3 regions of the Rhodococcus sp. NPDC127593 genome follow, and region 3 is predicted to be linked to each of the others. Evidence: riboswitches for the same ligand, from Rfam matches in the RefSeq annotation. Region 3 holds a riboswitch; each other region holds the start of a gene.
What was found. Region 3 has a riboswitch for cobalamin ahead of metE (5-methyltetrahydropteroyltriglutamate--homocysteine S-methyltransferase). Riboswitches for the same ligand answer to the same signal wherever they lie in the genome.
Positions count from the first base shown of each region.

Region 1: it holds a riboswitch for cobalamin, as region 3 does, so the genes downstream of both, ACFVJ3_RS19250 (CbtB domain-containing protein) here and metE (5-methyltetrahydropteroyltriglutamate--homocysteine S-methyltransferase) in region 3, are expected to answer to the same signal.
Region 2: it holds a riboswitch for cobalamin, as region 3 does, so the genes downstream of both, ACFVJ3_RS17225 (cobaltochelatase subunit CobN) here and metE (5-methyltetrahydropteroyltriglutamate--homocysteine S-methyltransferase) in region 3, are expected to answer to the same signal.

Region 1 is NZ_JBHXWI010000019.1:90,745-94,617, forward strand. It holds gene ACFVJ3_RS19240 (alpha/beta fold hydrolase) at 1-532, opposite strand, end outside; gene ACFVJ3_RS19245 (antibiotic biosynthesis monooxygenase family protein) at 565-879, shown strand; cobalamin riboswitch at 931-1,064, shown strand; gene ACFVJ3_RS19250 (CbtB domain-containing protein) at 1,087-1,281, shown strand; gene ACFVJ3_RS19255 (CbtA family protein) at 1,272-2,066, shown strand; gene ACFVJ3_RS19260 (DUF5996 family protein) at 2,081-3,022, opposite strand; gene ACFVJ3_RS19265 (hypothetical protein) at 3,165-3,620, shown strand; gene ACFVJ3_RS19270 (DsbA family protein) at 3,617-3,873, opposite strand, start outside.
Region 2 is NZ_JBHXWI010000016.1:142,045-145,917, reverse strand. It holds gene ACFVJ3_RS17235 (precorrin-8X methylmutase) at 1-392, opposite strand, end outside; gene cobG (precorrin-3B synthase) at 417-1,550, opposite strand; cobalamin riboswitch at 1,557-1,700, shown strand; gene ACFVJ3_RS17225 (cobaltochelatase subunit CobN) at 1,756-3,873, shown strand, end outside.
Region 3 is NZ_JBHXWI010000048.1:64,183-68,055, forward strand. It holds gene ACFVJ3_RS35425 (sensor histidine kinase) at 1-1,082, shown strand, start outside; gene ACFVJ3_RS35430 (response regulator) at 1,079-1,687, shown strand; cobalamin riboswitch at 1,813-2,021, shown strand; gene metE (5-methyltetrahydropteroyltriglutamate--homocysteine S-methyltransferase) at 2,148-3,873, shown strand, end outside.

The DNA.
Region 1 (3,873 bases), on a different contig from region 3:
ACTCCTCGGAGATGTCGCGGAACGTGTCGACGTCCCCGTGCAGGTACCAGCCGTCGGCGCACTTCTCGAACGAATCCAGGAAGTACTGTCCGGCAACCGGACCGAAGAACTCGAAGAGGTCTTCCCGCGTCGCGAACGGCTGCGGCCAGTTCGAGATCATCGCCGCCCAGTCCGCGGCGGTACGGCCCCGGAAGTCGGGGGCCATGTCTTCGAGCACGAGCGCCGACACCTTCTCCGGGTGTTCGGCCGCCAGGCACCACGCGTGCAGGGCGCCCATCGAATGACCGATCACCACCCACGGCCCGGCGAAGGGCGCGAGCGCGACGACCAGGTCTTCCACGAATGCTTCCGTCGTCAACCGCGACGGTGCGGGCCTGCCGTGACCTGCGGCGTCGAAGGTGAAGACGTGGCCGTGTTCGCGCAACCACGGCACGTGCCGCCCCCACGTCCGCGCGCTGCCCATCAGCCCGTGCAGGAGCAGAATCGGCTGTCCCGTCCCGCCCTCGTCGTGCAACGCACTCTCACCCGCCACCCCTCCGACGCTAGCGGAGTAACCTCGCCCGCATGGCAGTGGTGAAGATCAACGCAATCGAAATTCCCGAGGGCGCGGGCCCCGAACTCGAGAAGCGCTTCGCGGCGCGGGCGCACGCCGTGGAGAACTCCCCCGGCTTCCTCGGCTTCCAGCTTCTGCGCCCAGTCAAGGGCGAGAGCCGCTACTTCGTCGTCACCCAGTGGGAGAGCGAAGAGGCATTCGCGGCGTGGCGCGACGGTCCGGCCAGGGAAGCACACGCCGGTGAGCAGAAGAAGCCGGTGGCGTCCGGAGCTTCCCTGCTCGAGTTCGAGGTCGTGCTCGACGTCGCGGCGGCGAGCAAGAGCTGAGAGTCGGGGCCGAGCGGGAGGATTGACACGGCGGCCCGCCGGGTGCAAAAGTTCGCAGGACAAAGCGATGGTTCGGCAGGAATCCGGTGCAATCCCGGAGCGGTCGCGCCACTGTAAATCGGAGTAGTCCTTCACGGGAGCCACCTCGACAGCCAGATACTGCGGCCATCGCCTGGACCTAGGGGACGCGAAATCCCAGGAGGAACTATGGCACTCGCCTACGCACCCGGCTCGTCGGTCGACACGACCCGCCTCGCCGTCATCTCTTTCGCGATCGTTCTGTTCGCGATGCTCGCTCTCTATCTCGTTGGTTTCGACCAGGGCGCGATTTCGCGCAGTGGCATGTACATGCATGAATTGATGCACGACGGCCGCCACCTCCTGGGTCTGCCATGCCACTGACCGATTCCTTCGCGAAACTCCTCATCCGTGGTCTGCTGGCCGGCCTGATCGCAGGCATCCTGGCCGGTGGCGTCGCCTTCGTCCTCGGTGAGTCACACATCGATGCGGCCATCGCGATCGAAGAGTCGCACAGCGCTTCCGAAGCCGAAGTCCACTCGCACGACGCCACCCAGGCAGAAGAGCCGGCCGGGCACTCGCACGACGAGGAAGAAGCACTGGTCAGCCGTGACGGACAGCGCTTCGGACTGTTCCTCGCCACGTCCCTCGCGGGCCTGGCTCTGGGAGCGATCTTCGCCGTCGTCGCGAACTACGCGCGTCGGGTGACGACGCTGTCGGGGCCGTTGCTCGGGCTGACACTGGCCACGTTGGGCTGGTTGGCAATCGAGGCGGTGCCGTTCTTCAAGTACCCCGCCAACCCGCCCGCTGTCGGAGACCCCGAAACGATCACCCAGCGCACCTGGCTGTGGCTCGCCGCAGTCGTGCTGGGCCTGCTCGCGGTGGTGGCCTCCGTCTTCGCGGCGAAGGCCGTCGCAGCGCAGGAGTTCCTGTCGGTGCGGATCGCGGCGCCGGTTCTCGCCTTCCTCGCGGTGGTGACCATCGGATACCTCGTTCTGCCCACCGTCAACGAAGTGGGCGACGACTTCCCCGCAGTGCTGCTGTGGCAGTTCCGCCTGTCGTCCCTCGCGACGCAGGCCACGTTGTGGCTGGTTCTCGGACTGGCCTTCGCGTTCCTCACGGAGCGTGCCACCCGGGCCACGACGCCCGCGACGGCAAACGCCGCCTGACCCGCCTCTCGGGGTCAGCGGGATCTGTCCCATCGGGCCGGGTCCGCCTCCAGGGCGGCCCGGTCCCAGCCACCCCGCTCGGCGGCCGCGTCGTACGTGCTGTGCAGGAACTTCAGCAGTGCGGCATCGGGATCGTCTGCGGTGCGGACGGTCTCGTACGGCAGCAGGAACTGCCCGTTCTCCTTGCTGTAGAAAGCTCCTTCAGGCCCGACCGGGTAGTCGGCGAAGCCGTCCGGTTCCGGATAGGCGTACGCGTAGAACGCGCCTTCGACACCACCACCGGGCCAGAAACCGCAGCTGCTCAGCTCGTGCGAGTAGCCCTCGACCATCACCCAGTCTCCGCAGTTCGGTGCTCCGCCAGGGTGAGTCGGTGCGGTTCGCCCGGAGAACCGTGTACAGGCCAGGTCGAGCGCACCCCAGAAGAAGTGCACGGGACTGACCTTCCCGATGAAATGGGAACGGAACTCGTGTAGGACGCGGTCTGCCTGCACGAGCTGCCGCCAGAACTGGTGCACCGACTCCCCGTCGTACGAACAGTGCTGGGTGTCCTCCGCGAACGGAACTGCGGGGTCCACCTCGTTGGGCCGGGCCAGAATGGTCGTCGCCACACCCAGTTCGGCCAGCGTGCCCATCGTCTCCGCATAGAAATCGGCCACCGACTTCGGTTCGAGGGCAATCGTCCCGGTGCCGCCCGTGCTCGTGCGGATCACCAGTCGGTGGTCGGCGAAGTCGAATTCGATGTCGAAACAGTCGGTGTCGTACGGGATCGTCGACGTCGTGAGACCGCGGGGGCTCACGTACAGCGGGACCTGCCACCAGTGGTTGATCAACGGTGCGTGGGCCAAGCGGATCTTCCCGACTATCTGCGTCCACATGTGCAGGGTGTCCCGCGTCGACGTCCAGTCGTCCACCTTCAACGCCGGCCATGCATCTCCGGATCGTGTCTGCTCGCGCACAGTGCCTCCCTGCCGACGACGTGCATTTCAATGTGCCCCTCGTCCGGGGTGATGGCAAGCGCGTCGCACCGATACCCGGGTAGGGGTGGACTCCACTCTCCGGGGTGATGTGCCGCGACGTCACCGATACCAGCATGGAGACATGACCACTCGCACTGCACCCTCGGTCCCGCAGCCGGTCGAGCGCGCGTACTGGCTGCTCGGACTCGCCTTGTTCGCCGGCGTGGTCGAGGCCATCGCGCACGCGTCGACGGCATTGCAGGGCCCGGACGCCGACGTCGGGAGCCTCGCCGGACAACTCGCGGTCCGCGTCGTCGTCTACGGCGCGGTGCTGTTCGTCATGACCCGTTTCCGCAGTGGCAGGGCGTGGGCGCGGAACACCCTCGCGATCGGTCTCGGCGTGTTCGGCGTCGCTTCGCTCGTGATGGAACCGATCGCCTGGGTGTCGGCCGGCAACGACCCGATGTCCGCCGTCACCGGTGTGACGCTCGACGTCGCGGTGATCGCGACCGCCCGGCTCACCCATCTCGTGGCGGTGATCGGTGCGGTGGCACTCATGTTCCGGCCCGACGCCAACCGGTACTTCGCGCGCCGCTAGTTCACCGGCGCTGCGCTCGCCTGCGTCAGAAGCTGCAGGAACACGTCCTTCGGCTGCGCGCCGGACACGGCGATTCGGCGGTTCGCGACGAAGAACGGCACCGCCGACACCTGCAGTCGACGGGCGGTCTCGAGGTCGGCGCGGACCGCGTCCGCACCGGCATCGGACTCGAGTTCGGCGCGCACGGTGTCGGCATCGAGCCCGGCCCGCGCCGCGATGTCGACGAGCACCTCACGGTCGTCGATCACGGCTC
Region 2 (3,873 bases), on a different contig from region 3:
ACGACGGCACCCTCGAGTTTGCTGCCCCACAATTCGAGGGCGGCTGCCGAACGGGTGTTCCCGATCTGCTCCGCCAGCACCGGGACCCGGGGGTCGCGCAGCGTGCAGAGCACCTCGTTGTCCGCGGGGAGACGCTTCCGGGTCACGCCGGCGGCGACCATCTGCGCGTCGCACAGGATCGGGGCGCCGCCCGCCAGCGCCGCGCGGGCAGCCTTGACGACACCGGGGGTGAACGCGACGTCGTCGACGAGGTCGACCTGACCGCTCGCGTGGATCATGCGGACCACGGCCTGCGAGACGTCCTCGGGAAAGGCACTGAGATCCGCCTCGGCGCGGATCGTGGCGAAGGACTGGCGGTAGATCTCCGCGCCGTCTCGGATGTACTCGATCATTCGCTCACGATAGAGGCACCGCGGTCACGGCTCCTCAACCCGGTAACCCGTCTCCGTGGCGACGACGTCGGCGACCTCACCCTTGGGCCGCCCGCAGCACCGCTCGCAGCCCGACCAGTGCTGTCGGCCCTCCACCGGGAGTTCGCCGCTCGCGACGGCGTCCCGCGCGTCGGCCCGCACATCGGCGAGCGCTTTCTCGCAGCCGGGTTGCCCGGTGCAGGCGCTGACGTTCAGCCACGGTGAGTTCTCGTCGAAGATCAGGCCCATCGGGGCGAGGACCCGCACGATCTGCTCGGCGGACCACTCGTCGAGATCGCACAGCAACACCGACTTCCAGGGCGTGACGATCACCGGCTTCTCGACCGCGGCGAGGAACTCCGCCAGCCGGGCGTCGAGGGTCCCGAACGCGAGACCGCCGCCGAGGGTCACGGTGCCGTCCGGTTGGTCCAGCCATCCGATCGGTGGCCGATGCTCGTCGAACCCGCTCACCGGGTCGGCGGTCGGTGCGAGCGCCAATGCCGACAGGGTCCGTTCGGCACCGTCGGCGATCTCGGACAGCCGCCAGTGCTGATCGCGCAGTTCCAGGAAGACGCGGGCGGCGTCGAGGAGCACCGTCACCGATTCCGTCGTCGTGACCCGGGCGCCGCTGTCGCGACCGGCGAGAACCAGGGCGACCTCCGTCTCGCTCACCGCATGGACGCCGAAATCGCCGCCGAGCGCCGAGACGTCGCCGCGCCCGTCGTCGAGGGTGAACAGGGTGCGGCCCGGCAGGTCCGCCAACGCGGAGTCCGCGCACAACGTCCGATCGAGTTCGTCGACCAGATCCCGAAGGTCCGCGAGACCACCGATCCGGCCGGTCAGCGGTGAGACGAGGATGTTGCGGACCCGTTCGTGCGTCTCCGACGGCAGGAGGCCCGCGTCGGCGAGGCGGCGGGCGAACTCCTGCGGGTCGCGGACCGCCCGCAGTTGCGCGTTGCCGCGGGAGGTCAGTTCGATCTCGCCGCTCCCGAGGTCGCGGGCCGATTCCGCGAGGGTCTGCAGCTGGGGAGAGGTCAGCACACCTCCGGGGAGGCGCACCCGGGCGAGCGCACCGTCCGCGGCCTGGTGGACCTGCAGCGCGCCGGGGCATGCATCGGGGCGGGAACGGGAGTCGACCATGGTCCCAGGTTACGTCCGGCCCCAGGTAGCATCACCAGCACTTGCGGCAGCAGGAGAGGAAGCCGGTGAAAATCCGGCGCGGTCGCGCCACTGTGAGCTCGCCGAAACCGGTGGGCGAGCCAGACCCTCACCTGCCGTCCTCCGACCTACGGTTCCGCACGGGACCACTGCCACGGGGCGCGACACCCCCAGGAAGGCTCCACACGTGATCCTGCTGCTCTCCACCTCCGACACCGACCTGCTCAGCGCACGCGCCAGCGGGGCGGACTATCGCTGGGCCAACCCGGCCCGGCTGCTGGTCGAGGAGGATCTGCCGGGGCTGCTCCACGGCGCCGACCTGGTCGTGGTGCGCATCCTCGGCGGCCGCCGGGCGTGGGAAGAGGGCCTCGCCGCGGTCCTGGCCAGCGGACTGCCCGTGGTGGTCCTCGGCGGCGAGCATGCCCCGGACGCCGAACTGATGGAGTGCTCGACCGTCACCGCCGGTGTCTCGGCGGAGGCACACAACTATCTCGCCGAGGGCGGCGCCGACAACCTCGCCCAGCTGCATCACTTCCTGTCGGACACCGTGCTGCTGACCGGTCACGGTTTCGAGGCGCCGGTCCACCTGCCGAGCTGGGGTGTCGCGCCGTTCGCTCCCGATGCGAACCCGGAGCGCCCCACAATCGCCGTTCTCTACTACCGCGCCCAGCACCTGGCCGGGAACACCCGCTACATCGAGGCGCTGTGCGACGCCGTCGTGGCGGCTGACGGCACTCCGCTGCCGATCTTCTGTGCGTCGCTGCGCACCGCCGAGCCGGAATTGCTGAACACGCTGCGCCGGGCGGACGCGATGGTGGTCACCGTGCTCGCCGCCGGCGGCACCAAGCCGGCCGGCGTCTCGGCCGGTGGCGACGACGAGGCGTGGGACGTCGCCGCTCTGGCCGCGCTGGACGTGCCGATCCTGCAGGGACTGTGCCTGACCAGCAGCCGTGAGTCGTGGGAGTCCAACGACGACGGATTGTCGCCGCTCGACGTCGCCACCCAGGTCGCGGTCCCCGAGTTCGACGGCCGGCTGATCACGGTGCCGTTCTCGTTCAAGGAGATCGACGCCGACGGTCTCTCCACCTACGTTCCCGACGCCGAGCGCGCCTCCCGGGTGGCGGGCATCGCCGTCCGGCACGCCCGACTCCGGCACATCCCCGCATCCGACCGCCGGATCGCTCTGATGCTGTCGGCGTACCCGACGAAGCACGCCCGCATCGGCAACGCCGTCGGTCTCGACACCCCGGCCAGTGCCATCAGGTTGCTCACCGAGATGCGAGCCGCCGGATACGACCTGGGCCCCGCGGACGGGCCGGACTCAGTGCCCGGTCTCGCAGCCCAGGACGGCGACGCGCTGATCCATGCCCTCATCGCCGCCGGCGGCCAGGACCCGGACTGGCTGACCGCGGAACAGCTCGAGGGCAACCCGATCCGGATCTCCGCCGCCCGCTACCGCGAGTGGTTCTCGGCGCTGCCCGCGGAACTGCGCGAGGGCGTCGAGGAGCACTGGGGACCGGCGCCGGGCGAACTGTACGTCGACCGCTCGCAGGATCCCGCCGGTGAAATCGTCATCGCCGCAATGCAGTTCGGGAATCTCGTGCTGATGGTGCAGCCGCCGCGCGGATTCGGGGAGAAGCCGGTCGCGATCTACCACGACCCGGACCTGCCACCGAGCCACCACTACCTCGCCGCCTACCGGTGGATCGCCGCGGATGCCGCCGCCGGCGGTTTCGGCGCCGACGCCGTTGTCCATCTCGGCAAGCACGGCAACCTCGAATGGCTGCCCGGCAAGACACTCGGCATGTCCGCGTCGTGCGGCACCGACGCCGCGCTCGGCGACCTGCCGCTGATCTACCCGTTCCTGGTCAACGATCCGGGGGAGGGCACGCAGGCCAAGCGCCGCGCCCACGCGACGCTCGTCGATCACCTGATCCCGCCGATGGCCCGCGCCGAGAGCTACGGCGACATCTCGCGACTCGAGCAGCTCCTCGACGAGCACTCGAACATCTCCGCGCTCGACCCGTCCAAGCTGCCGGCCATTCGCCAGCAGATCTGGACGCTGATGCGCGCCGCGAAGATGGACCACGACCTCGGACTGCAGGAACGTCCCGACGAGGACGTGTTCGACGACATGCTGCTGCACGTCGACGGCTGGCTGTGCGAGATCAAGGACGTCCAGATCCGTGACGGCCTCCACATCCTCGGTGCGGCCCCCCGCGACGACGCCGAGGTCGAACTGGTGCTCGCGATGCTGCGCGCCCGGCAGATGTGGGGCGGCGAGCAGAACGTCCCCGGACTCCGC
Region 3 (3,873 bases):
GATGGGGCCGTTTCGGATTCGTTTTCGCCGCCGCGTGGACGATCTTCCTGTTCCAGCCGTTGCTCGACGGCTGGAACGACCGCGATCACGTCCGCGGCTGGATCGGGATGATCGCCACGCTCGCCTTCGCGGTGACGTACCTCGCGATGTTCCGGTGGTCGCATACCCGGCGCGCGCACAACGAGTTTCGGCCACCGCTGAACCAGGCGGTGCCGCTCGTGGTGGCGTTGTTCGGGCTCGCAGCCGTCATGGTGGTCGCTGTCGGGTCGTCGGGTCTGTCCGCCGCCGTCTTCCTCGCGGTCTCCGCGGTCATGCTGTTCCCCGCGTGGCTCGGCGGGATCACCGCCCTGACCGTCGCGGTTCTCGTGGAAGTGATCTCCGCGGTGATGGACTGGGGGTCGGGCACCGGACTCTCGCTGGGGGTCTGCGCGGCCGCGTTCGCGATGTTCGGGGTGACCAAGCTGATCAACCGCAACATCGAACTCCTCCGGGAACGGGAGAAGAGCGAACGACTCGCGGTGCAGGAGGAACGCACCCGGATGGCCCGCGACCTCCACGACATCCTCGGGCACTCCCTCACCGTCATCACCGTCAAGGCCGAACTCGTGGGCCGGCTCCTCGACATCGACGTCGACCGGGCCCGCACGGAAGTGGCAGACCTGGAACGTCTTTCCCGCGACGCGCTCGCGGATGTCCGGCAGGCCGTGCAGGGAATCCGGGGACTGTCGCTTCCGGTGGAGATCGCCCGGGCCGGGGAAGCGCTGCGGTCGGCCGGAATCGAGGCCGAGCTGCCCAACAGCACCGAGTCGGTGCCCACCGGGCTGCGCGAGTTGTTCGCGTGGACGGTCCGCGAAGGTGTCACGAACGTGGTCCGGCACAGCGGTGCGACGCACTGCTCGGTCACGGTGGGTGAACGCGAGGTCACCGTCGTCGACGACGGCTCCGGCTGTAGTGAATCCGCGCACGGGAACGGGCTGGTGGGCCTTCGGGAGCGCGCCGCCGCCGCCGGAGCCCGGGTCGTCATCACCCATCCGCAACCCGGCGGATTCTCGTTGCACGTGCTGACGGAAGAGGTCCCGTGACGATCCGGCTGCTGCTCGCCGACGATCAAGCACTCGTCCGCGGGGCCCTCGCCGCCCTGCTGGACCTGGAGGCGGACCTGACGGTCGTCGCGGAGGTCGGGCGCGGCGACGAGGTCGTCGCGGCGGCGCGCGAGCACTCCCCCGACGTCGCGCTGCTCGACGTCGAAATGCCCGGTCTGGACGGGATCGCCGCGGCCGCGGCACTGCGGGACGAGGTGCCGCAGACCCGCGTCCTGATCGTGACGACGTTCGGTCGTCCCGGCTACCTGCGCAAGGCACTCAAGGCTGGTGCGTCGGGGTTCGTCGTGAAGGACACCCCGGCCCGGCAGCTCGCCGACGCCGTACGTCGCGTCCATGCCGGGCTGCGCGTCGTCGACCCCGCTCTCGCCGCCGACAGCCTCGTCAGCGGGGAATCGCCGCTCACCGACCGCGAGACCGACGTGCTGCGGGCGGCGCGGGACGGTGCGCCGGTCGCGTCGATCGCGGCCGCACTGTTCCTGTCCGCAGGTACCGTGCGCAACCATCTGTCGGCGGCGATCGGCAAGACCGGGGCCAGCACCCGCGCCGAGGCCGTCCGCGCCGCGGAGTCGAACGGCTGGCTTTAGGCGCTTCGCGCCCGTGCGCCTTTTTGGTAGTTGGGGCTACCAAAAAGGCGCACGGGCCGAAGGCCTATGCTGGCCCGTGCAGCTGGTTCGCCCGGCACGGTCGTGAGGAGCCCCGAAGACCGCACCTGGCGTCGAAGCACGTCGGACTCCCCGGAGTTCGCGTGTGAGAGGGAACCCGGTGAGAATCCGGGACTGTCCCGCAGCGGTGAGCAGGAACGACCGCCGTCACCATGCACTGGGCACACAGCCTGGGAAGCGACGGCCACTAGGTCCGGTGTGATTTCACACCGGCTGCCTGCGAGTCCGAAGACCTGCCGACTGTGTCGGGCACGCCGTGCCCGACGGTGACCGCCTCGTGGATTGGGCGTGTAGACCTTCTCGCGCTGCAGCACGTCCCTGGGCTCGAGAGGTGTACCCGTTTGCCGGTGGTAGCCGTACCGCGTACGCAACTGGAGATACCGTGACATTCACTTTCACCGCGACCGTGCTGGGCTCACCTCGCATCGGTCCGAATCGCGAACTGAAGAAGGCCGTCGAGTCGTACTGGGCCGGACGCCTCGACGCCGAAGCGCTCGACGCTCTCGCCCGGGATCTGCGACGCCAGACCTGGACGAGCCTGCGCGATGCCGGGCTCGACTCCGTTCCCGTCAACACGTTCTCGTACTACGACCATGTGCTGGACACCGCGGCGATGCTCGGTGCCCTGCCCGACCGTGTCGCCGGCATCGAGAACGACCTCGACCGCTACTTCGCCGCCGCCCGCGGCAACGACACGGTCGCCCCGCTCGAGATGACCAAGTGGTTCGACACCAACTACCACTATCTGGTGCCGGAGATCTCCCCGTCGACGACGTTCGCCCTCGACCCGGCGAAGGTGCTCCGCGAACTCGAAGAGGCACGTGCCCTGGGCATTCCGGCCCGACCGGTGGTGGTGGGTCCGGTCACGTTCCTGCTGCTGTCGAAGGCCGTCGGCTCGGACGCACCCCTCCTCGACCGCCTCGACGAACTCGTCCCGCTGTATGCGGACCTGCTCGGCCGGCTCGCCGACGCGGGCGCCGAGTGGGTGCAGGTCGACGAACCCGCGCTCGTCGCCGACCGCACACCGGAGGAGATCGCGGCGGCCAAGCGAGCCTACGACCGGTTGTCCGCGGTCGCGTCGCGACCGGCGATCCTCGTCGCGTCCTACTTCGGCAGCCTCGGCGATGCACTCCCCGCGATCGCCTCGACCGGTGTCGAGGGAATCGCGATCGACCTGGTCGCCGGATCCGACACTCTCGCCACGGTTCCCGATCTGACCCGCAAGCACGTCGTTGCCGGCGTCGTCGACGGACGCAACATCTGGCGCACCGACCTGGACGCGGCACTGGCCTCGCTCGGCACCCTGCTGGGCAGCACCGGCTCGCTCGCCGTCTCGACGTCGTGCTCGCTGCTGCACGTCCCGTACACGCTCGACGCGGAAACCGGCCTCGACAAGGCGCTGCGGTCGTGGCTGGCGTTCGGGACCGAGAAGGTCCGCGAGGTCGTCACGCTCGGCACCGCACTGACCAGCGGTCGCGAGTCCGTCGACGACGAATTCGCGCTCGCCCGCGCGGCGGCGTCCACCCGCAACACCGACCCGCGTCTGCACGACGCCACGGTCCGTGCCCGGCTGGACGCGCTCACCGCGTCCGATCCGGGGCGCAGTCCCGCGGCGGAACGACGGGAGGTCCAGTCGGCGCTGTCGCTTCCGGTGCTGCCGACCACGACCATCGGCTCGTACCCGCAGACGACGCAGATCCGCGTCGCGCGCGCGGCGCGGCGCAAGGGTGAGATCGACGAGGCCGAGTACCTGAACCGGATGCGCGCCGAGGTCGCCGATGTGGTTGCGCTGCAAGAGAAGCTGGACCTCGACGTGCTGGTGCACGGCGAACCGGAACGCAACGACATGGTGCAGTACTTCGCCGAACAGTTGGACGGGTTCTTCGCGACGGACAACGGCTGGGTGCAGTCGTACGGCAGCCGCTGCGTCCGCCCGCCGATCCTGTACGGCGACGTGCGCCGCAGCAACCCGATGACCGTCGAATGGATCACGTACGCGCAGTCGCTCACGCAGCGTCCGGTGAAGGGCATGCTCACCGGTCCGGTGACGATCCTGGCGTGGTCGTTCGTGCGCGACGACCAGCCGCCGGCCGCCTCGGCCAACCAGG